3 regions of the Mesorhizobium sp. M3A.F.Ca.ET.080.04.2.1 genome follow, and region 2 is predicted to be linked to each of the others. Evidence: riboswitches for the same ligand, from Rfam matches in the RefSeq annotation. Region 2 holds a riboswitch; each other region holds the start of a gene.

Region 1 (7,907 bases), 1.5 Mb from region 2:
ATCAAGCCGAAGAAGGCGCGCGAGCCGAACGATGTGTGGAGCAGCGCGTTCAGGAACTTCGGCATCAGATAGCGCCGGAACAGCCCGATCAGCCGCGAGCGGCTGGTGATGAACCGGAAAGCGGTATCGGTGCTCTCGATCAGCTTCTTCGCAAAGGCGATGCGTTCCGGCTCGTAGCTGTAGAGCAGGCGCGGATCGGCTCGCCCCTGCACGACCGCGGCGAGCTTCCAGGCGAGGTTCACCGCGTCGCCCATGCCGGTGTTCATGCCCTGGCCGCCGGCCGGGCTGTGGATGTGGCCGGCATCGCCGACCAGGAAGACGCGGCCGACGCGGAAGCGTTCCGCGACCCGGTGGTGGACGCGGTACGTCGAGAACCAGTTGACTTCATGGACCTTGACGCCGGTGTCGCGCTCGATGTCTGCACGGATCGCCTCGAAGGTGATCGTCTCGTCGGCCTCATGTGCCTTCGGCACGATGCCGATCAGCCTCGCCGAGCCGGACTGCCGGACCGGCATGACGATCGCGAAACCATAGGTGCTGATCGTCGTGTCCATGCCGTTGCGGGTGATCTCGCCGCTGCCTTTGACGTCGGCGACGTAGAAGGACTGCTCGTACGTGCCGCCGGGGAAGCCGATGTTCAGCCCATGGCGCACGGCACTGCGGGAGCCGTCGCAACCGGCGAGATAGGCGGCGCTCACGGTCTCGGTCTTGCCGTTCCGCAAAAGGGTCGCGATGACCGCTTCGCCCTTGTCCTGGAAGGCGACGAGCTCCGTGCCGCGCTCGACCTCGACGCCGGCACGCTCCAGATGCGTGATCAGCACGCGCTCGTGGATATGCTGCGGCAGCGCGAAGGCGAAGGAATAAGGACTGATGCCGCGGCCGAAATCGGAGAGCGGCAGCCTCGCGGCGACGCCGGACGGCGTGTGTATCGTTAGCTGCTCCAGTCTAACGCCCTCGGCAAGGACATCCTCGACGATGCCGATCTGGCGATGGAACTCCAGCGTGCGCGCCTGGACGGCCAGCGCCCGCGACGTTTCGCCGGGAGCCGCCGCCTTGTCGAAGATGCGCACCGGCACGCCGAGCCTGGTCAGCCAAAGTGCGAGCGTCAGCCCGGTCGGGCCGGCGCCGGCGATGAGGACCTTTGTCTTGGACATGGTCATTGTCCTTCTCCCTCAACGATACGAACTTTTTCGTGTTCCCGCAGCCGGTTTACGCCGGCGGTGACGACCACATCGCCCTGGCCAAGCCCGTCGCTGACGACGACCCGATCGGTCTCGTAGCGAGCGACGGTGATGGGCCTCAGTTCCACCCCCGACGCGGCGGTGACCACCCAGACGGCCGGCTTGCCGTCCTTGTCGAACAGCGCGCTGCCCGGCAGCACCACGACCGGCGTGCCGGCCACCTCGGCGCGGCCGGAAACGCTGGCACCGAAGCGCATTTCTTGCGGAGCGTTCTCGAGCGAAACCTTGACCTGGAAAGTGCGGGTCGCGGCATCGGCCATCGGCGCGATCTCGCGGACGGTGCCGATCGCGGTGATCGCCGGATTGCTGAGCAGCGAGACAGTGACCTGCGGTGGCCGCTTCGTGTCGGGCGTGTTGGCGAAGGCGGCTTCCGCGATCGAGAACACCGCGTCGCGCCCGCTCGGATCGGCAACGCGCACCACCATCTGGCCGACAGCGACCGACTGTCCGGCCTCGGCACCGGTGGCGGTGACGATGCCGTCGAATTCAGCATGCAGTTCGGTATAGGCGACCTGGTCCTTGGCCATCTCGAAGGCGATGTTCGCCGATTTGAGCTTGGCCTGCGCCGAGCGCAAATTCTTCAGCGTCGCGTCGTAAGTGGCGCGCGTGGTGAACCCTTTGGCGAGCAGCGCGCCGATGCGGACCTCGGCGGCGCTTGCTTCGACGAGCACGGCTTGCGCCGCCGCGACATCGGCCTCGGCGCTGGCGAGCCGGTTGCGATAATCCTGGTCTTCGATGCGGGCGAGCACCTCACCCTTCTTCACCGTCGAGCCGATCTCGGCGATGCGTTCGAGCAGCTTGCCGGATACGCGGAAGCCGAGGTCGCTTTCGAGCCGCGGCCGTATCTCACCGACGGCCGTGCGGGTGTCGGCGCTGCGGGTCGGGGCGACCGCCATGGCCTTGACCAGTTTCATCTCCGGCGCGGCGGGCTTTGCGTTCGAGGCCTCGCTGCGTGCGCCGTGCCAAACCATGGCGGCGCCGCAGGCGAGGATGGCGATCGAGCCGGCGACAAGGCGGCGCCTCAGCGGCCTGTTATGGAAAAGTGCGGCAATCATGTTGTCTCCGTGACCAAGGTTGCGGTCGCGCCGGGAGGATGCTGCGACCGGAAAATGTTGGCTGGGAGCGATCGGCGTTTTGGCCGGTCTTTCGCCAGCCCGATCTTTTTGCGTTTTCGGGCCCGCGAAATCCCGAACGCTTTCTGAAGTTTTTCCGATGTTTGGCTGAGGCAGTGCCGGAAATCGGGATTTTCGCAAGCCGGCGAGATTGCACGGAAGCCAGTTGCGACTCGTGCGCGGGCGACCTAGGATGGCTGCGTCATGGTCCCGAGCCGCAAGGCGAAGGGTGAAAAGGGAACACGGTGAGATCCGCCTCGGGTCGATGCCGTGGCTGCCCCCGCAACTGTGAGCGGCGAGCTCCATCTGAAAACCACTGGCCGACAAGGCTGGGAAGGCGGATGGCGCGGCGACCCGCGAGCCAGGAGACCTGCCATCGACACGAGTTGACCGGACGGGGTGTGCCGGGAGGAGACGCGGCGCCGGTCTGTCAGCCGGCCGTCCAGCATCCTTCCGTCGCCATTTGGAGAGTGACGGAATGTTGGACGGCTCCATCGATCGCCACGAGTGCGCGCCCTGCCGAAGCTATTTGCTCGGATCAGCCGGCCTGATTCGAAAAGCCGTTCGGGAGAAGCTCCATGACTGAGCTTCTCGAAGCTCGCAGCCTGACGGCCGTGGCAGGCGGCAAGCTCCTGGTCGATGGCGTCAGCCTGTCGCTCACTCCGGGCGAACGGCTGGCCATCGTCGGGCCTAACGGTGCCGGCAAAACCACGCTCTTGCGCATGCTGTGTGGTGCTCTGCGGCCGGCCAGCGGCGAGGTGCGCCTGGCCGGACGCCGGCTGGATAGGATCACGCAGGGCGAGCGTGCACTCAGCATGGCCGTCGTCGGCCAGGCCGACCAGCCTGATCCGCGGGTTACTCTCATCGACTATGTCGAGCTTGGCCGCGTCCCGCATATCGGCATCAGGCGCAAGCGCGAGGATCGCGATATCGTCGTGGATGCGCTGCGCCGGACCGGACTCTTGCCGCTGCTTTGCCGCACGATCGGCTCGCTGTCCGGTGGCGAACGGGAACGTGCGCAACTCGCCCGTGCCATGGCGCAGGAGCCAAAAATCCTGTTCCTCGACGAACCGACCAACCATCTCGATCCGCGCGCCCGCGGCGACCTTCTCGACCTTGTCGCGGACTTCGGCATGACCGTCGTTGCCGTGCTGCACGACCTGTCGCTGGTGGCGCCCTTCGCCACCACGGTGGCGGTGATGAACAATGCCCGGCTGCATGCGCTGGCGCCGCCGCGCGAGGCGCTTGACGCCCAGCTCGTGCGCCAGGTCTTCGGCATCGATGTGCTGCGTCTGCCGCATCCGACAGAAGACCGCGAGCTCACCGTCTTCGACCTTGCCAACGGCGCATCCTCGCCATCCTGAACCTGTCCAAACAAAGGAGCACCTGTCCCTTGAAACGCATCGCGCTGTCGTTTGCCTTTTTGCTCGCCGCCTCGCCGGCCTTCGCTTTTCCGGTCACCATCGACAGCTGCGGCAAGCCGCTGACCTTCGAGGCGCCGCCAAAGCGTGCCGTCATTCACGACCTCAACATGGCCGAGATGGCCTTCGCGCTGAAGCTGCAGTCCTCGATCGTCGGTCTCACCGGCATCACCGGCTGGTACAAGGTCGGGCCGGAGTTCAAGGCCGCGCAGGGCTCGATCCCGGAACTCGCGCCGAAATATCCGACGCTCGAGAATCTGATCGCCGTGCAGCCCGATTTCTTCTTCGCCGGCTGGTACTACGGCATGAAGCCGGGCGGCGAGGTAACGCCGGACACACTCGCCCCGCACGGCATCAAGACGCTGGTGCTGACCGAAAGCTGCGTCCACCTCGACAAGGACCGACCTGCCGCCTCGATGGACCTGCTCTATGGCGACGTCGAGAAGCTGGGCAAGATCTTCGGCAAGGAGGCCGATGCTCAAAAGCTCGTCGCTGGCTGGAAGGCCGAGCTCGCCGACATCACGGCGAAAATTGGCAACGCCAAGGGCACCCGCGTCTTCCTCTATGATTCCGGCGAGGACAAGCCTTTCACCGCCGGCAGGTTCGCCATCCCGAATGCCATGATCGCAGCCGCCGGCGGCGAGAACATCATGGCCGACATGGAGACGAGCTGGGGCAACACCGACTGGGAGACGGTCGCCTCGCGCAATCCGCAATTCCTCATCCTGCTCGATTACCAGGACGGCGGCGGCTACAAGAAACTGCTCGATTTCCTCAAGGCCCATCCAGCGATGAAAGAGACCGACGCCGTCAAGAACGAGCGCTTCGTGGCACTGCGCTACGCCGAGCTGACGCCCGGTCCCGCCAATATCGAAGCGATCGGCAAGATCGCCAGGGCCATGCATCCGGAAGCGTTTTAGGTCTTGAGCTGAGCTGGGAGTGTTATTGTTGACGGATCGCCTGACGACGTGAATCTACACCACCGATCGTTCGTCTTGTCGATAGCCCTGGGCGCGGCTCTCCTGGTCGCGCTCGCCCTGCTGTCGATCGCCTATGGCTCGACATTGATACCTTTGCGCGAGGTCCTCGGCGCGCTGGCGCATACCGCCGGGCTGGATGGCCCCGCCGTTCCCGGACCCGTGGGCAGCATCGTCGTCGACCTCAGGCTGCCGCGCACCCTGCTGGCGATCGCGGTCGGCGCCGGCCTTGGCGCCGTCGGTGCGCTGCTGCAGACCGTCAGCCGCAACGACCTAGCCGATCCGTTCCTGTTCGGCCTCTCCTCCGGCGCCGCTGCCGGCGCCGTTTCGGTCATCACCGCCTTCGGCGACAGGTTTGGAATATGGACCTTGCCGGTGGCGGCGTTCACCGGCGGCATATTGGCGGCGACAATCGTGCTGCTCCTGGTCTCACGGGTGAGGGGGCAGGGCCCCGAGCGGCTGATCCTTGCCGGGCTCGCCGTATCCTTCATGTTCACCGCGCTTACCAACTATCTCGTCTTCGCCGGCGACCAGCGCGCCGCCCATTCGGTGCTGTTCTGGACCATGGGCGGGCTTGGGCTTGCCCGCTGGGACAATATCGGGCTGGCGGCGCTGGGCGCCGGAATCATCCTCGCCTACGGCCTCTGGAACCACCGCCGCTTGGACGCCTTCCTCGCCGGCGAAAGCGCTGCCGAAAGCCTCGGCGTGCCGGTGGCGCGCATGCGCCGGACGACGTTCCTTGTCGCCGCCTTGGCCACTGCCATCCTCGTCGCGGTCGCCGGTGTCATCGGCTTCGTCGGGCTGATGATCCCGCATCTCGGCCGGCCGCTGGCTGGTCCGCTGCATCGGCCGCTGATTGCAGTCTGCGCGCTGTTCGGCGCGATCCTGCTGCTGGCCAGCGATCTGCTCGCCCGCACGCTGCTGCCGCCGCAGGAATTGCCGATCGGCATCATCACCAGCTCGCTCGGCGCCTTCTTCGTCGTCACGCTCCTGATGCGCAGGCGGATCTAGCCGGCGGATCAAACCGTCCAGAAATAGCGCACGATGTGGAAGAAGATCGGTGCGGCGAAGACCAGGCTGTCGGTGCGGTCCAGCATGCCGCCATGGCCCTCGATCAGGTGGCCCCAGTCCTTGACGCCCTGGTCGCGTTTGATCGCGGAGGCGACGAGCCCGCCGAGGAATCCCATCGCGCAGGCGATGAAGGCGACGGCCGAGGCCTGCAGCGGTGAGAACGGCGTGATGAAGGCGAGCAGCGCGCCGAGCAGGCTCGACGCGACCAGTCCGCCGATCAGGCCTTCCCAGGTCTTCGACGGCGAGACCGTCGGCGAGAAGCGGTGTTTCCCGAACAGCTTGCCGAAGATGTACTGCAGCACGTCGCTGCCCTGCACGACGATGATCAGGAAGGCGATCAGCAGAAGGTTGCGGCCTTCGAAACCCGGCACGTTGAGCGTCAGCAGGGCAGGGACGTGGCTGACGCAGTAGACCGAGATCATGATCGCCCATTGCTGAGCCGAGACGCGTTCCAGGAAGCGTTCGGTGTCGCCATGCAGCGCCGTGATCGCCGGCATCAAAAGGAAGCAATAGACCGGGATGAAGATGACGAAGAGCCCATACCAGGCGGTCCACACCAGCCAGTACTGGACCGGTATGACGATGCCGAACATGCCGAGCAGCACCCAATGGTCGCTACGGCGGCTGTGCGTCAGCGTCACGAATTCGCGCAGCGCCGCGAACGAGATCAGCGCGAACAGGATCGTCATGCCGTAACGGCCGAAGAAGAAGGCGACCGTCATCAGCGCCACCATCACCCACCAGGCGTTGATGCGCTGGGTGAGGTTGACGAGCGTCGCGCTGAGCGGCTTCGGCGCGCGCATCGAAAGGATGCCGGAGGTGACGCTGGCGGTGCTCAGCACCACGAAAAGGCCGATGATCAGTATGCTGATTTCGTGGCGCATCAATCGTCTCGTTCGGGGCGCGGATTGAGCGCCAGAAGTTCGGCCCGGGCGCGCTCGAGAAAGGCGCGGCGCTCCTCGCCCGGCGCCACCGACACCGGCGCGCCGAAGACGACGCGGCAGAGCAGCGGCACCGGCAGGAACTGGCCCTTGGGCAGCACGCGCGACATGTTCTCGATCCAGCAGGGGATGAGCTCGACGTCCGGGCGCGCCATCGACAGATTGTAGAGCCCGGAGCGGAACGGCAGCAGCTCGTCGCTCATGTTGCGGGTGCCTTCCGGGAAGATGATCAGCGAGTGGCCCTGGTCGAGCACCGAGAGCATGACCGAGATCGGGTTCTCTTCCGGACTGGTCCATTGCCTGCTGATCAGCACGGAGGACAGCATGTCCTCAGCGATGAAGCGGCGCAGCCGCGACTTGCCCCAATATTCGGCCGCGGCGATGGCGTGCGTGATGGCCCGCTCCTTCTCGCTGAGGCAGGCCGACAGCAGGATGAAATCGCCATGGCTGGTGTGGTTGGCGAAATAGATGCGCTGCCGCTCCGACGGCTGGCTGCCGCTCCAGATCGGGCGCACGCCGGTCACCGCCCAGGCCAGCGCCGACAGGCCGACGGAGGTCGCCGTCTGCAACAAGGTGAATGTCCTGAGCGAGAGCCTGCTCATCGCGGCATCCAGAAACCGGCCGTCAGGAACGCAACGACGAAGATCGCAAAGGCGATCCGCTGCCGGGTGAGCAGGCGGCGCGTGCCGGCGATACGGTCGTCGAGGGGGCGCTTGTTGGCCGGAGCGGGCTTCAGCCGCATGCGCGCCAGAAGGTCGTCGACGGCGGCGCCTCCGGAAACCTCGTCGTCATGAGTTGCCATCAGCCGGAACAGCAGCGCGTCGAAGACGAGAAGCGCGGAAAGCCCCAGCACCACGACGGCACTCGCCGAGGCCACCAAAAGCGCCAGCACCGCGAGCGGTGCCTGGAACGCGCCGCGCGCCGAGGCGACCAGCGGCGCGACACTGTCGCAGGCGATCACGACGGCAGCCGGCCATGCTGCCTGCTTCACCAGCATGGCCGCAAACCGGCCGGTCCGTTCCCGATAGGCGCCGTCCGTCATGCCGGCTCGTCCAGTCCGATCTGAAGATGCACCGGACGACCGGACGCGGCGAGTTGCCTGCGCGCCTGCGCCGGCGTACGCGAGCGGCCGGTGGCGACCAGC
Region 2 (7,907 bases):
GATCCCGCGCCGGCCTCGACGCTGATGATCGTCTCCGGCTTCGCCCGCCCGGAATTCAAGGTCGAGGTGGAGGTTCTAGCCGCAGGCTAGCAATTGCTTGCAGCCGCCAGGCGCTTTAGATCACCGCCAAGCCGAACAGCAGACCAATCGGGAGACGAAAATGACGACCGGACGCGTATGGTGGGGCGACTACCGGACGACCGAATACGCTTCGATCGATCCGGAAGCCACGATTGCCGTTCTGCCGCTTGCCGCGATCGAGCAGCACGGTCCTCACCTTCCGGTCTCGACCGACACCTCGATCATGATGGGGATGCTGGAAACGGTAATCGCTCGCCTGCCCGATGACCTCGATATCCGCATCCTGCCGGTCCAGGCGGTGGGCAAGTCGAACGAGCATCTGCATGCGCCGGGAACGCTCACCCTGCCGGCCGCCACACTGGTGGACGCCTGGACCGAGCTTGGCCTGTCGGTCGCCCGCGCCGGGGTCAGGAAGCTGATCGTCGTCAACTCGCATGGCGGCAATGAAGAGATCATGGGCATCACCACCCGCGAATTGCGCGTGCGCGCCAAGATGCTGGCGGTGAAGACGAGCTGGCAGCGCTTCGGCCGTCCGGCCGGCATGTATACCGAACTCGAGGATCGTCACGGCATCCATGGCGGCGATGTCGAGACCTCGCTGATGCTGCATTTCCGGCCGGACCTCGTCGACATGGGCAAGGCCGACAATTTCGTCTCGAATGTCGGCCGCGCCGAAAAGCAATTCGCCCTGCTGCGCCACACCGGCACGCATGCCTTTGCCTGGATCGCCAGCGACCTCAATCCGAACGGCGTCGTCGGCGATGCCGGCATCGCCACGGCCGAGAAGGGCCGCCTGACCGCCGAGCATCAAGCCGATGGTTTCATCGATCTTGTCAGGGATGTGCGCAAGGCCAAGCTTGCCGACTGGCTGCTCTAGGCGAGGATCATTGGGCCTGTAACGCGAGCTCGAACGGCGTTCCTTCAAAGGCATCCGCGCCGCGTCCGATCGCTTCGATCGCCGCGATCATGCGCCCATCGCGTCCGAGCAGCGCATCTGCGACGGCAATAAGCCGCGGATTGGGCGTCGCTGATGGCGAGACAAAGCGCAGCGTCTTGGCCAGTTCCGCCTCGTCGCGCCTCGGCGCCAGCGCAGCGGCAATGATATAGGCCGACGCCGTCGAGCGGCTGATGCCGGCATAGCAATGCACGACGAGCGGCTTCGCCCGGTCCCAACGGTAGGCGAAGTCGAGCAAGGCGCGCACATGCTCCTCGCCCGGCATGGTCATGCCCTCCTGGGCGACAGCGATGTCATGCATGACCAGATGCAGGTGGTTTTCCGCCAGGATAGAGGCCGGGCGGGTAACCTCGGTCCCCGCGGCAAGCAGCGACAGCAGCCGCTCGGCCCCGGTCCTCGCCACGGTCTCTTCGATCTTCGACAGGGGACAGACATGGATCATCGCGCGATCTCCTTCGGCCCATCCTCGCGCTGCGCGGCCCAGGCGGCAAGCGCGCTTTCGAGCCGTTGCCATTCCTCTTCGCCGGCCGGCAGGCCAGCCCGGAGGACTTGTGGCCGCTCGGCAAAATGACGAAGCAGGATGCCGCGCTCGCCAAGTGCCGAAAACAGGCCTGGAGCGTGAGGGAACGATAGATAACGGAACAAACTGGTGCCGCCAGCGACCGGAACTCCGAATCGACCGAGCAGCGCGTCGATGCGGTGGGCATCGGATGCCAGGCGTTGTCGCATGGCTGTTTGCCATTCCGTGTCTGCCAACGCGCGGATGCCGTATTCGAGCGCCGGTCCGGCAACAGCCCACGGGCCGAACTGCGCGTCCAGCCGCTCGGCCGTCAGCCGATCCGCAATCGCAAAGCCCAGCCTCACCCCGGCAAGGCCGAAGAACTTCCCGAAGGAGCGCAGCACCACGATGCCGCTCTCACGCGCGTCCCCGGCAATGCTGTGCTCCGTCGGGCCGACATCCATGAAGGCTTCGTCGACGACCAGGAGGCCGCCCTTGCTGCGCAGCCGCGCGGCAAGATCGAGCAGTCGATCCCGCTCGACGATACGGCCGTCCGGGTTGTTGGGGTTGACCAGCGCGGCGAGGTCGGCTTGCGCCAGCGCCTCGAAATCATTCACTTCGCCCACCGCGTGACCAGCGATCGCGGCGGCTCTGGCATGTTCGGCATAGGTCGGGCCGAGCACCAGCGCCTTGCCCGGCTTCACCAGCGAAGCGACGCGCGGCAAGAGAACCTGCGTGCCTGGCGCAGCCACGACCTGCTCCACCGACGGCGCGCCGTAAGCGGCGGCCGCAATTTCGGCCAATTCGCGCAGTTGTCCTGCTTCGGGCAATCGAGACAGGGCGGTGGCGGGCAGATCGAAAAGCGGATAGGAGTGCGGATTGATACCTGTCGAAAGATCGACGAAAGGCAGCGGTGCGTGAGGAAAGAGCGCCCTCGCCCGACCGAGGCTGCCGCCATGATCCACCGCCGCAATCCCTGCAAGAAGTTTCATGTCGATCCTGATCGCCTTCCTGTCACTTGCCGTTGAACTCGCCCTTGGTTATCCGGACTGGCTGTTCCGCGCCATCGGTCATCCCGTAACCTGGATCGGCAGGCTGATATCCTTTCTTGATCGCAGCCTCAACCGCGCCACCGATTCCGACGAATTGCGTCGTCGCCGCGGCGTCCAGGCATTGCTGGTCATCGTGCTGGTGCCGGCAGCCATCGGGCTGACGCTGCATATCCTGCTCTGGCTGATCTTTCCCTCTGGGCTGGTCGCCGCAGCCATACTCGGCTCCTCGCTTCTTTCACAGAAGAGCCTCGCCCAGCATGTCGAGGACGTTGCCGATGCACTCGAAACGGGCGGTCTGACGCTTGGCCGCATCGCCGTTTCGCGCATCGTCGGCCGCGATCCCGAAAAGCTCGACAAGGCAGGCGTCGCCCGCGCCGCGATCGAAAGCCTGGCCGAGAATTTCTCCGACGGCATCGTCGCGCCGGCCATCTGGACCGGCGTCGGCGGGCTGGCAGGCGGCGCCGCCTACAAGGCCGCCAACACCGCCGATTCGATGATCGGCCACCGCACGCCGCGCCACGAGGCGTTTGGCCGGGCGGCCGCCCGCTTCGACGACCTGATCAATCTGCCGGCCTCGCGGCTGACCGGCCTGCTCATCGTGCTGGCGGCCTTCCTCGTCAAGGGCGCCGATCCACGCAATGCCTGGCATGTGATGCAGCGCGACGCGAAGAAGCACCGCTCCCCCAATGCCGGCTGGCCGGAAGCCGCCATGGCCGGCGCCTTGGACCTGGCGCTCGCCGGACCGCGCAGCTACGCAGGCGTGATTGTCGAGGATGCCTTCATGGGCGAAGGCGGCCGCCGCGAAGCCGAGAGCACCGACATCCGCATGGCGCTAAGACTCTATCGCATCGCCGACCGGCTGCTGATTGCGCTGTTCGGCGTCTTGTCGGCGATCGTGATCTATCTGACCATTCTGATCAGCGGCTAAAACTCGATTCCCTGCTGCGCCTTAACCCCCGCCGTGAAATGGTGCTTGGTCAGCCCCATCTCGGTGACCAGGTCGGCCGCCTCCACCAGCAGCGGCTTGGCGTTGCGGCCGGTGACGACGACATGCAGGTCCTCGCGGCGCGCTTTCAGCGCCGCGACCACTTTCTCCAGATCGAGATAGTCGTAGCGCAGTGCGATGTTGAGCTCGTCGAGGACGACGAGGCTGATCGAAGGATCCGCCATCAGTTGCAGGGCCTTGGTCCAGGCAGCCTCCGCCGCGGCGATGTCGCGCTTCAGGTCCTGCGTTTCCCACGTGAACCCCTCACCCATCGCATGCCACACGACCTGGTCGCCGAAGGCGGCGAAAGCATCCTTTTCGCCGGTGTGCCATTTGCCCTTGATGAATTGGACGACGCCGACACGCTTGCCATAGCCGAGCATCCTCAGCGCCAGGCCGAAGGCAGCCGTGGTCTTGCCCTTGCCGGGTCCGGTGTTGATGATCAGCAGTCCCTTCTCGATCGTCTTGCCGGCCACCTCGGCATCCTGCACCGCCTTGCGCTTGGCCATCTTGGCGCGATGGCGTTCGGCGTCCCTGTCGTCGATGGTCTTGTCGTCGATCTCGGCCATGTCACTTCACCTTGAGCGGCAGCCCCGCCACCATCATCAGCACGCTGTCGGCGACGGCTGCGACTTGCTGGTTGAGGCGTCCGGCGGCGTCGCGGAACCGGCGCGCGAGCGCATTGTCCGGCACGATGCCGAGCCCGACTTCGTTCGAGACCACGGACCACGGTCCGCGCGGGCGCGACAGCACATCCGAGAGCCGTCGGCACTCTGCATCGATGTCATGGTCCGCCAGCATATGATTGGTCAGCCACAATGTCAGGCAGTCGATCAGCACCGGCTGGTGATCGGGCAAGGCCTCGATTGCGCCCGCCAGATCGAGCGGCGCGTCGATGGTGACCCAGCCTTCGCCGCGTCGCGCGCGATGCAGCGCGATCCGCTCGCGCATCTCGTCGTCATAGGTTTGCGCTGTGGCGATATAGGCCCAGGGCGACGGGCTTGCCGTCACCAGGGTCTCGGCATGCGCGCTCTTGCCCGAGCGCGCACCGCCTACGATGAAGGTCAGGCGACCTTCGGCGCGATCAGGCAAAGCTGTCGCGCAAGCTGGTCGCGGTGCCGGTGAAGCGTCCGCGCACCACGCCGACAACCGCGCCCAGAACCAGCCAGAACACCAGATCGGTGAGCGTCACGGCGACAACGAACTGGTGATGCAATCCTTCGGGAATCGCGGTCTCGAAGCTTTCCGGCTGCGGCGCGCCAATAATGTGAGGTGCCACGATCAGCGCCACGCCAAGAATGGCCAGCGGCAGCGACTTGCGGAAGGCAATCAGACCGAGCCCGGCCGCAGTCGCGATGACTGTCGAAACCCACCAGATCTGCCTCGGCAGCAGTTCGGCCGCCGGCATTGCCGGGAGTTCGGGCGGCAGGCCGAGGCCAGGCGCCAGTGTGAACACGGCAAAGCCAGCTAGGCCCCAGAACACGCCCTGGCGCCAGTTGCCGATGCCGCCCGCAAATTCCGAGACTGCGACCAGGATCAGCGCGAAGCCGATGCCGGTGACGATATTGGCGACGACATTGAAGGCGAATCGCTCGAAGCCGTCGGCCGGCGCCCAGCCCTCCTCCTCGGCTGGGGCAACTGCCTCGGCGGGCGCCGGGGCTGCGCTGCTCATCGCGCTGCCGGCGGCTGGAGCGGCTGCGCCCACAGGGTTGTCGTTGGTCGCGTGGTCATGGTGATGACCCTCGCCCGCCTTTTCATACACTTCCGCTTTGAGGATCAACGGAACGGTGGCATAGGCCTGCATGCAGGCGAGAACCACACCCGCCACGAGCCCGGCGATCGCCGCGATGAACACGACGTTGCGAAACAGATTCATGATGTCAAACCCTCGTCAGTGGCAGGGAAAAGCCATCGAGTGACGATAGTCGTGGGCAGCGTTGTGGACCGCATCGATATGCGAGAAGCCGACGAAGCCGACGACGAAAATGCCGAGCAGCGCGGCCATCGCCAGTTGCATGAAGCGCGACTGCGAGGAGACGGAAGCGCCGAGGGAAAAGGAAGCGGTATTCATGTCTTGTCCTTTCGCCCTCCACCCGAGGGCATAGAAGTCAACTTTCTTGTCGCCGGCAGGTCTCCTGGCTCGCGGATCCACGCCCTTCCCCACCTTCCCGAGGCAAATCCTCAGTGGTCTATGGGGCAGGACTACCGCACACAGTTGCGGGGGCAGCCACGGCTTTGGGCAGGAAGTCCACCCTCACCGCATTCCCTCTTGGCTCCAAAAACGGAACCGACGACATCGGCGACTATAGGCAGAATCGTCTCCCCCGGCAAACCAAATTCCGCCACGCTGGAGCGTGATTGCGGCACGGCTCGGTGTGCTAGGAGCCGGCGATTCTGGCAGCGACGAGCTGCTGCAGCCGCCACAGGTGAGCATCGTGAATGCCTCGGGCTTCGAGATTCCTGACGGTGTTGTAGAGATAGTCGGCGCCTGAACCCCAGTGGCCGCAGGAGGTCGCAAGCCTTCTGACCACCTCGCCTTCGCTGAGCACGCCGGTATAGGTGGTGCCCTTGCGGTTGATCACGAAGCCCAGGGCCCGAAATGGACCGCTGCCGCTGGCCAAGCTGAGCAGGCGCGGATGGTAGCTTGTCGGCTTGAGCGTCACCTCGCGCCTAAGCAGCTTGTTCAGCTGCTGACGGCGATCACCGTCGCTCAGCCGGAAGGCGACGCCCTTGCATTGCCCGCCGCGATCTAGCGCCATCATCAAGCCCGGGCTCTCTCTGGTGCCGCGCCAGCGTGTCATGTTCATACAGAAGGAACGGTGCCAGCCGCGCGCCACTGCGACCCGTTCCTCGACATGGTCGATCTCAGGCTTCCAGATCAGCGATCCGTAGCCGAACAGCCAGAGCGGCTCGGCGGCGGGGAGTTCAACCTCCAATGCATCGAGCATCGCTTCGTAGTCGGCGTCATCGAGATGCGCGGCATTTGGGTCGGGGCCACTGTCTTCGACGACCCGAAAACAACGGGCAACCAGTTCTTCGGTCAGAGACATCATTCTTGCGGACATTCGATGCACCTTGGGCCGCCGGCATCGCGCCGGCACTGACGGCGCGAGCTTAAGGGCCCCGAGCAGACGCCACAATGCGGGAGAGCAGCCATTCGCCCTCTGTTGTCGGCCCTAACCGTGATAGTCGTTGGGACGACTGAATCGGACTGCGAGATCATGAGCCTTCAAACGACGAACGAAGCCGTTCAGGACAAGCCGAAACACAGTCGCATCATCGCCATCGACATACTGCGCGGCATCGCGCTGATCGCGATGGCGAGTTACCACTTCACCTGGGATCTCGAAAACTTCGGCTACACCACACCTGGCCTGACCGCTTTCGGCTGGTGGAAGATTTATGCGCGCTGCATCGCCTCGACCTTCCTGTTCCTGGTCGGCGTCAGTCTGTTCCTCGCCCATGGCCGCCAGATCCGCTGGCCGGGCTTCTGGAAGCGTTTCGCCATGGTCGCCGCGTCGGCGATCGCCATCTCGGCTGTCACCTATGTCGCTACGCCGGACGGCTTCATCTTCTTCGGGATACTCCACGAGATCGCGCTGGCGAGCCTGCTCGGCCTTGCGTTTCTGCGGCTGCCGCCGTTGCTGACGGCGATCGTCGCTGCGGCCGTGATCGCGGCGCCCTATTATCTGCGGTCCGAATTCTTCGACCATCCGGCACTGTGGTGGGTTGGGCTGTCGGCGACCAACCCGCGCTCCAACGATTATGTCCCGGTGCTCCCCTGGTTTGGCGCGGTGCTTGCCGGCATCTGCGTGGCCAGGTTCGCATCGGCCTCCGGTCTTCTCGCTCGGCTGGGCGCCTGGATGCCTGGCCGCTGGGCCAATCCGCTCATCTTCATCGGCCGTCACAGTCTGGCCTTCTATCTTATCCACCAACCGCTGCTGTTCGGGTCTGTCTGGATATTGTCGCAGATCATGCCCGCGCCCCCGCAGGACAAGGAAGCGGGTTTCCTGAGCGCTTGCCAGGTATCCTGCGAGCAGCAACAGCAGGACACCAAGTTCTGTTCCAGCTATTGTGGCTGCATGCTGGGCGCGTTGAAGAGCGAAGGATCACTGGACAAGCTCTACAGCAACGATCAGACCGATATCTGGAAATCGCATCTTGCCGATCTCGCCAGCACCTGCACCTCGGCGACGGAAAGCCAGACGGAGGGAGGACAAGAATGAACGGAGCCAAGCACGGCATCATTCCCTGGCCGCCTGTGATCTATGTCGTGGCGATCGTGCTTAGCATCCTGCTCGGTTTGCTTTATCCCCTGCCCTGGATCGGCGACAT
Region 3 (7,907 bases), 2.4 Mb from region 2:
GACAATTTCTTGCCGAAATCGCGCAGGCCGAGATAGGCCTTGCCCGAGGCGAGCCTGGCCAGATAAGCGCTCATCGCACCGGTCGGCGGGGCGATCGACATGTCGTTGTCGTTGAGGATGACGATCAGGCGGGCGTCGAGCGCGCCGGCATTGTTCAGAGCCTCATAGGCCATGCCGGCCGACATCGCGCCGTCGCCGATGACGGCGATGACATTGTTACGGCCGCCCGACAAATCGCGGCCCATCGCCATGCCGAGACCGGCAGAAATCGAGGTCGAGGAATGCGCGGCACCAAACGGGTCGTATTCGCTCTCTGCTCGCCGGGTGAAGCCGGAGAGCCCGCCCTCCTGGCGCAGCGTGCGGATGCGGTCGCGGCGGCCGGTCAGGATCTTGTGCGGATAAGCCTGGTGGCCGACGTCCCAGATCAGCCGGTCTTGCGGCGTGTTGAAGACATAATGCAGGGCGACCGTCAGCTCGACCACGCCGAGGCCGGCGCCAAGATGGCCGCCGGTATGCGAAACGGCATCAATCAGCTCGGCGCGCAGTTCCGTCGCCAGCTGCGGCAGCGCGCTTTCGTCAAGCGCCCGCAAATCCGCCGGGATGCGGACTTGGTCGAGAAGCGGGGTTTCGGGTTTCTGGTTCACTGCGGAGCGGCCTGTAAGATCTTAACCTTGCGTCAGAGAGGTTAACCGTTTCACGGGACCGCTCTGTGTCTTTGTTCCACGCAATTCCGGACGCAAAACCGTTTCACACTTTTCCTGGAATTGCTCTTTCTTCCACGCAATTCCGGACGGAAAACCGTTTCGCACTTTTCCTGGAATTGCTCAACCTTCACAAATATGCGCCTTGATCATGCGCGAAATATGCCGCCGGCAGACGAATGTAAATGCGTGTCAGTGACGCGGTTCAGCTTTCCGGCAGCGGAATGAACTCTTCCTCATCGCCGGGAACGATATCGAAGCGGCCTGTCTTCCATTCTTCTTTTGCCTGCTCGATGCGTTCTTTCGAAGACGAAACGAAGTTCCACCAGATATAACGCCTGGAGCCGAGCGAGGCTCCGCCGAACAGCATGAAATGCGCCCCCCGCTCGGACGAAACGACGATCTCGTCGCCCGGTTTGAAGACCAGCAGCCGTTCCGCGGGGAAGCGGTCGCGGGAAATCGCGACCTCGCCTTCCAGCGTGTAGATGGCACGTTCCTCGGCGTCGGGGGGAATTTTCACGCTGGCGCCCGGCGCCAGCCGCAGATCGGCATAGAGCGTGTCGGAGGCGGTCGTGACGGGCGATCGCAGCCCGGACAATTCGCCGATGACGACACGGCCGCTGATCCCTTCGGCATCGATCTTCGGCAGGCGGATCACCGCCGTGTTCTCGAAGATCGGAGCGACCTCCTCCTTGCCATCGGGAAGCGCCAGCCAGGTCTGCAGGCCGGAGATCGACATCGGCGCGCCGCGCAGTTCCTCCGGGGTGCGCTCGGAATGGACGATGCCGCGCCCGGCGGTCATCAGGTTCACGTCGCCGGGCGCGATCACCATTTCAGTGCCGAGCGAGTCGCGATGCCTGATCCTGCCATCGAACAGATAGGTGACGGTTGACAGCCCGATATGCGGGTGCGGGCGCACGTCGAGCGCCTGCCCTGCCCTCAGGATTGCCGGTCCCATGCGGTCGAAGAAGATGAACGGCCCGACCAGCCGGCGCTTTGCCGTCGGCAGGGCGCGGCGAACCTCGAAGCCGCCGATGTCCTTGGCGTTGGGGACGACCATCAACTCGATACGATCGCAGGCGAAGGCATCGCCGGGTTCAGGATCGTTGGCCGGGAAGAAGCTCATGCGATGGCTCAGGCGAAGCGGAGTGCTGACCTGGCCTTCGCCTTGGCAGCCTCTTCCTCGCGATTGCGCGGATGCTGGGTGGTCTCCATGGAATCGAGCAATTCACGCGCCGCTGCGGCAATCGCTTCGACGGCATGGTTGAAGGCATGCTCGTTTCGCTTTGACGGTTTGGTCGAACCGCTCAGCTTGCGCACGAACTGCAACGCCGCGTCATGGACTTCGTCGTCGGTCGCCGGCGGCTCGAAGTTGAACAGGGTCTTGATGTTGCGGCACATGCGTGAACTCCTTGCCCGTTTTTACCTACTCGGCGTCCAGCGGCTCCGTTCCGACTGGCTTGCCGTCGCGTGACAGCCTGATCTTCTCGACCTTGTCCTCGGCCGCCTTCAGCAGACGATCGCAATGCGCCTTCAACGCCTCGCCGCGCTCGTAGATGCGGATCGACTGGTCGAGCGGGACGTCGCCGCGCTCCAGATCATCGACGATCTTCTCCAGTGCGTCGAGCGCCTGTTCGAAGCTCATCGCCTTGACGTCCTCATTGCCTTCGCCAGCCATATCCTATCCCTTCATCAGCCGCCCGACATGGGCGGCGACCGAAAATGCCAATCCCTGAAGATCGTAGCCGCCCTCCAGCAGGCTGACGAGCCGATTGCCGCTGTGGCGCCCGGCGCGCTCCATCAGTTGCCCGGTCGCCCAGTCGAAATCATCCTCGGTCAGGTTGATCTCGGCCAGCGGATCGCGATGGTGCGCATCGAAACCGGCGGAAATGATGATCAGGTCGGGCGCGAAGGCGTCGATCGACGGCAGCACGCGCGACAGGAAGGCGTCGCGGAACAGTTCGCTGCCGGTGCGGGGCGCCAGCGGCGCATTGACGATGTTGCCGGCGCCGGTCTCGCTCTTTGCGCCAGTGCCCGGATAAAGCGGCATCTGGTGGGTCGAACAATAGAGCACCGACGGATCGTCCCAGAAAATGTCCTGCGTGCCGTTGCCATGGTGCACGTCCCAGTCGACGATGGCGACGCGCTCGGCCTGGTGCTTCTTCTGCGCGTAGCGGGCCGCGATCGCCGCGGTGTTGAACAGGCAAAAGCCCATCGCGGTGGTCTTCTCGGCATGATGGCCGGGCGGCCGCGCAGCAACGAAGACATTGCTGGCGCGGCCGTCGAAGACGTCGTCGACGGCCGCATTGGCGGCGCCGATCGCCGTCACCGCGGCCTGCCAGCTCTTCGGGCTGGCGCTGGTGTCGGCGTCGATCGAGACGATGCCGCTCTCGGGAATGGCGGCGCGGACGCGGGCAACGAAATCCTCCGGGTGGGCATAGAGAAGGGTCGCCTCATCGGCTTCCGGCGCCTTGACGCGATCCAGAGCCGAAAATGACTCATCATCCAGCACACGCTCGATGGCGCGCAAACGGTCGGGCCGCTCGGGGTGACCGGGTGGCGTAAGGTGTTCCAGAAATACCGGATGGGTGTAGAGACGGGTTGTCATGGCGCCTAATCTAGGCACCCGCAGCCCGGATGACCATGTTTCAGCGCCGAATGGCTGGGGAAAATTCGCGCCCGATAGTGTCGCTGACGGCATTGGCGCGGCGCCCGCCTCACGGTAAGGTCGTGCCGCTGCCTGGTGCCCGCAACGCGCGGGAGAATCGGGAACACGGTTGAACTCCGTGGCGTGCCCAACGCTGTGAGGGGGACCGCGCCGGCAAAAGCCACTGTCGATGACGGGAAGGCGCCGGACGCGGGACGATCCCGAGCCAGAAGACCGGCCTGGCAGACATGGTCTTGCGCTTGGTCAGGCGCAGGACTGCTGTCGCAAGGGGAAAAGCGATGCAGGCAGGAGCGGCCGCCGGCGGCGGCGATGACTTTGACCAATTGGCGCGCGAGGCGGTCTACCGGGCGATGTTCACCCGGCGCGACGTGCGAAGCCATTTCGTCGCCGACGATCTCGACGACAGCGTGCTGGCGCGGCTGCTGACGGCCGCCCATCACGCGCCGTCGGTCGGCTACATGCAGCCGTGGAACTTCATCGTCATCCGCGATGCCGAACGGCGCCGCCAGGTGCGCGACCTGTTTTTGGCGGCGCGCGAGCAGGAATTGCCGGCCATCGAGGCGGAGCGGCAGGCGCTCTACCGCAAGCTGAAGCTCGAAGGCATCTGCGAAAGCGCGCTCAATCTCTGCATCACCTGCGACCGGCAGCGCTCGCAGAACTCGCCGCTCGGGCGCTGGCACAATCCGGAGATGGATCTCTACAGCACCGTCTGCGCGGTGCAGAACTTCTGGCTGGCGGCGCGCGCCGAAGGCGTCGGCGTCGGCTGGGTCAGCATTATCGAGACCGAAGCGCTGAAGCGGCTGCTGTCGATCCCCGACCATGTCACGCCGATCGCCTATCTGTGCGTCGGCCGCGTCTCGGCATTCGCGCCGAAGCCGGATCTGGAAGCACATGGCTGGGGCAAGCGCCTGCCCTTGCCCGAACTGGTGATGAGCGAGACGTTTTGCGGCGCCGGCGAGGCACCGCTCAAATCGGCGATCGCCAGCCTCGGTGTCGGCGACCGGCCGAAGCCCTGATCAGGCGGCTGCTATCAAGCCGCCCGGGGCGCATCCCAGCGCGAGCCGCCGAAGGAATTGAGCGCCTTGTCGCGAAGCTCCCTGAATTTCGACGAGGTGTCGGCCAGGCGCCGGTCCCATTCGGGATTGGGAGCCTGGCCCTCGATGGCGGCGAAATAGACCTGCATCAGCGAGGCGATGGCGAAGGGCTCGATGAAGGCCGCCTTGAAAGCCCAAGCAAAGACGATGGCCAGCACGAAGGCCCAACCGGCAAGCTGACCGGGCATGACCCACAGGATGGCACCGGCCGGCGCCAGCATCAAAAGGAAGATGACGAAGGACACGCCCCACATGATCACCGCCAGCCAGACGGCGTTCTTGACCATGTGCTTGCCGTTCTGCGCGTAGAGCACGACCCCTTGCCTGGCGGTCTCGAAAGGCGTGTTCGAATTGATGCGGATATTGTAGCCGAGGATGATCTCGTCGACATAGGTCAGCGACAGGCGGATGACGGTGTTGATGAAGCTGACCACGCCACTGAGTCCCGGAATGGGCAGGAAGGCGGCGATGCCGCCGACCAGGCCGGAAATGGCGCGGATCGCGCCTTTCACCAGTTGGTCGACGACGAAAAGGATGTTGGCTTCGGCAAAGCGCTTGGTCACCACCTCACGCGCATAGGCGATCTGGCCTTGGCCGTCGGGCACGTCGTGGCCGTCGATCAGGTGGACGATCACGGCGATGTGGCCGGCCTTGAGGACGTAGAGGATGTATTCGCGGATCCAGTAGACCGCGATCGAAACGACGCCGAAGCCGACAACCCCGCCCCATAGGGCAAACGACATCGGTCCGTCGGGATCGGTGGAGATGTGGCCGACCCCGTAGCCGACGCTGGCGCCGGTTCCGGTCGCCATGATGTAGGCCACCGTGATGCCGAAATAGACGATCATTCGAAAGGCAATGAACGGCCAGGTCCTCATCATGATGGACACCGACCTGCCGACGCTGAAGTCCCACATGACCCCGACTCTCCCGCCTCAGAGAATGGCCGAGGAGGATGCTCTCACCCGCACGTTTGTCAATTGTGGCTGCGGCTCGCGGCTGCCAAAACCGGTGCACAAACTCGACGGTATGGTTAGCCAGTGGTGTGACCAGGGCCCGCTTGAGCAGGCTTCGAGCTACCGCTCGGGAGCCGCAAGCGTCACCCTGAATCGCACCTACAGGATTTCGGTCTTGGCGATGTGAATCCCAAAGCCCTCGAGACCGACATAGTGGCGCTCGCGCGAGGCGATCAGGTTGATCGACGAAATGCCGAGATCCTTGAGGATCTGCGCACCGAGGCCGATCTCGCGCCACTCGTTCTCGCGGCGGCGCGCCTCCTCGTGGTCCTCGCGTTCGCCGCTCGCCGGCCGCTTGCGCTCCTGGTGAGCGACGCCGACCGAGCCTTCGCGCAGATAGACGATGACGCCGCGCTTGCGCTCGCCCATCGCCTTCATGATGCCGTCCAGCCGGTGGCTGGTGCCGAAGACATCGGTGACGACATCTTCCGAATGCAGGCGCACCGGAACGTCCTCGCCATCGCGGATGTCGCCGAAGACAACCGCGACGTGGTGCATGGAATCCCAGGGAAGCGTGTAGGTGAAGACCTGCGCCTTGCCGCCGGGCGTGTCGATGTCGGAACAGGCGACGCGCTCGACCAGCGTTTCCTTGCGCTGGCGATAGGCGATGAGATCGGCGACCGAGATCTGCTTCAGGCCGTGCTCCTCGGCGAAAGCCTGCACCTCGGGGCCGCGCTTGACGGTGCCGTCGTCATTGACCAGTTCGGAGATGACCCCGATCGGCGGCAGGCCGGCGAGCTTGCACAGATCGACCGCCGCTTCGGTATGGCCCGAACGCATCAAGACACCGCCCTCGCGCGCGATCAGCGGGAAGATGTGACCGGGACGGACGAAATCGGAGGCGCCGACATTGCCGTTGGCAAGGTTGCGCACCGTGAGGGTGCGGTCGTCGGCGGAGATGCCGGTGGTCGTGCCGTGCTTGAAATCGACGCTGACGGTGAAGGCGGTTGTGTGGGCGGAATCATTGTCGGCCACCATCGGCGCCAGGTTCAGCCGCCGCGCCTCTTCGCGCGGCATCGGCGTGCAGACGATGCCGGAGGTGTTGCGGACAATGAAGGCCATCTTTTCCGGCGTGCAGTGGACGGCGGCAACGATCAGGTCGCCCTCGTTCTCGCGCCCGTCATCGTCCATGACGACGACGATCTCGCCGCGCTCGAAGGCGCGGATCGCTTCGACGATCTTCTTCTGGTCGTAGGGCATAAGGTGCTCGCTTCGCTCGCAGGAAATAGGCAGTAGGCAGTAGGGAAAGAAAAAGGCTGTTCGGGCGGCCTACTGCCTATTCCCTACTGCCTATTCCCTTACCTGTCTGTCCTCTGTGCCGCAGATAATGATCCGCGATCGCGCAGGCAACCATGGCTTCGCCGATCGGCACGGCGCGGATGCCGACGCATGGATCGTGGCGTCCCTTGGTCATGACATCGACGTCCTTGCCGTCCTTGTCGATCGACTTCCGCGGCGTCAGGATCGAGGAGGTCGGCTTGACGGCGAAACGGGCGACGATCGCCTGCCCGGTCGAGATACCGCCCAGGATGCCGCCGGCGTGATTGGACAGGAACACCGGCTTGCCGTCATTGCCGATGCGCATCTCGTCGGCGTTCTCTTCGCCGGTGATGCGGGCGGCCTCGAAGCCGTTGCCGATCTCGACGCCCTTGACGGCGTTGATCGACATCAGGCCGGAGGCGATGTCCTGGTCGAGCTTGGCATAGATCGGCGCGCCGAGGCCCGCCGGCACGCCTTCGGCCACGATCTCGATCACCGCGCCGACCGATGAGCCCGCCTTGCGGATGCCGTCGAGATAGGCAGCGAAGACCGGAACGGAGGCTGGATCGGGAGTGAAGAACGGGTTTTCGGCATCGCCGACGAAATTCCAGTTCCAGTTGGCGCGATCTATTCGTTTCTCGCCCATCGAAACCAGCGCGCCGCGCACGATCATGCCCGGCACCACCTTGCGCGCCAACGCGCCGGCAGCCACCCGCGCCGCGGTTTCGCGCGCCGAGGAGCGGCCGCCGCCGCGATGATCCCGCAGGCCGTATTTGACCTCATAGGTGTAATCGGCATGGCCGGGCCGATACTGGCGGGCGATCTCGCCATAGTCCTTGGAGCGCTGGTCGACATTCTCGATCAGCATCGACACCGGCGTGCCGGTGGTGATCATCGTCTCGCCGTCCTCGTCGAGGATGAAGCCCGAGAGGATTTTCACCTCATCCGGCTCGCGGCGCTGGGTGACGAAGCGCGACTGGCCTGGGCGGCGCCTGTCCAGTTCGGCCTGGATATCCTCCCGCTTGAAGCGGATGCCGGGCGGGCAGCCGTCCACAACGCAGCCGAGCGCAGCGCCATGGCTTTCACCCCAGGTGGTGACGCGGAAAAGATGGCCGAAGGTGTTGTGAGACATGGAAGCGCCCTGCCCGGCGGCGGAGCCGGCAAACTT

The links. Region 2 has a riboswitch for cobalamin ahead of EJ074_RS26935 (CbtB domain-containing protein). Riboswitches for the same ligand answer to the same signal wherever they lie in the genome.
Region 1: another riboswitch for cobalamin. It lies ahead of EJ074_RS04760 (ABC transporter ATP-binding protein); the one in region 2 lies ahead of EJ074_RS26935 (CbtB domain-containing protein).
Region 3: another riboswitch for cobalamin. It lies ahead of bluB (5,6-dimethylbenzimidazole synthase); the one in region 2 lies ahead of EJ074_RS26935 (CbtB domain-containing protein).

What each region holds. Positions count from the first base shown of each region.
Region 1 covers NZ_CP034451.1:1,024,541-1,032,447, reverse strand. The annotation lists gene EJ074_RS04770 (FAD-dependent monooxygenase) at 1-1,154, opposite strand, end outside; gene EJ074_RS04765 (efflux RND transporter periplasmic adaptor subunit) at 1,157-2,296, opposite strand; cobalamin riboswitch at 2,542-2,746, shown strand; gene EJ074_RS04760 (ABC transporter ATP-binding protein) at 2,932-3,717, shown strand; gene EJ074_RS04755 (ABC transporter substrate-binding protein) at 3,747-4,694, shown strand; gene EJ074_RS04750 (iron ABC transporter permease) at 4,776-5,762, shown strand; gene EJ074_RS04745 (phosphatidate cytidylyltransferase) at 5,771-6,706, opposite strand; gene EJ074_RS04740 (lysophospholipid acyltransferase family protein) at 6,706-7,365, opposite strand; gene EJ074_RS04735 (hypothetical protein) at 7,362-7,805, opposite strand; gene EJ074_RS04730 (phosphatase PAP2/dual specificity phosphatase family protein) at 7,802-7,907, opposite strand, start outside.
Region 2 covers NZ_CP034451.1:5,649,795-5,657,701, reverse strand. The annotation lists gene EJ074_RS26975 (RidA family protein) at 1-90, shown strand, start outside; gene EJ074_RS26970 (creatininase family protein) at 161-958, shown strand; gene EJ074_RS26965 (tyrosine phosphatase family protein) at 966-1,478, opposite strand; gene cobD (threonine-phosphate decarboxylase CobD) at 1,475-2,527, opposite strand; gene cbiB (adenosylcobinamide-phosphate synthase CbiB) at 2,526-3,515, shown strand; gene cobO (cob(I)yrinic acid a,c-diamide adenosyltransferase) at 3,512-4,141, opposite strand; gene cobU (bifunctional adenosylcobinamide kinase/adenosylcobinamide-phosphate guanylyltransferase) at 4,143-4,664, opposite strand; gene EJ074_RS26940 (CbtA family protein) at 4,657-5,448, opposite strand; gene EJ074_RS26935 (CbtB domain-containing protein) at 5,464-5,643, opposite strand; cobalamin riboswitch at 5,680-5,879, opposite strand; gene EJ074_RS26930 (gamma-glutamylcyclotransferase) at 5,951-6,637, opposite strand; gene EJ074_RS26925 (DUF1624 domain-containing protein) at 6,794-7,798, shown strand; gene EJ074_RS26920 (isoprenylcysteine carboxylmethyltransferase family protein) at 7,795-7,907, shown strand, end outside.
Region 3 covers NZ_CP034451.1:1,838,255-1,846,161, forward strand. The annotation lists gene dxs (1-deoxy-D-xylulose-5-phosphate synthase) at 1-644, opposite strand, end outside; gene EJ074_RS08990 (pirin family protein) at 907-1,827, opposite strand; gene EJ074_RS08995 (DUF2277 domain-containing protein) at 1,836-2,102, opposite strand; gene EJ074_RS09000 (exodeoxyribonuclease VII small subunit) at 2,128-2,379, opposite strand; gene EJ074_RS09005 (histone deacetylase family protein) at 2,383-3,309, opposite strand; cobalamin riboswitch at 3,426-3,606, shown strand; gene bluB (5,6-dimethylbenzimidazole synthase) at 3,648-4,385, shown strand; gene EJ074_RS09015 (hypothetical protein) at 4,400-5,380, opposite strand; gene ribB (3,4-dihydroxy-2-butanone-4-phosphate synthase) at 5,579-6,679, opposite strand; gene aroC (chorismate synthase) at 6,756-7,871, opposite strand; gene EJ074_RS29650 (hypothetical protein) at 7,870-7,907, shown strand, end outside.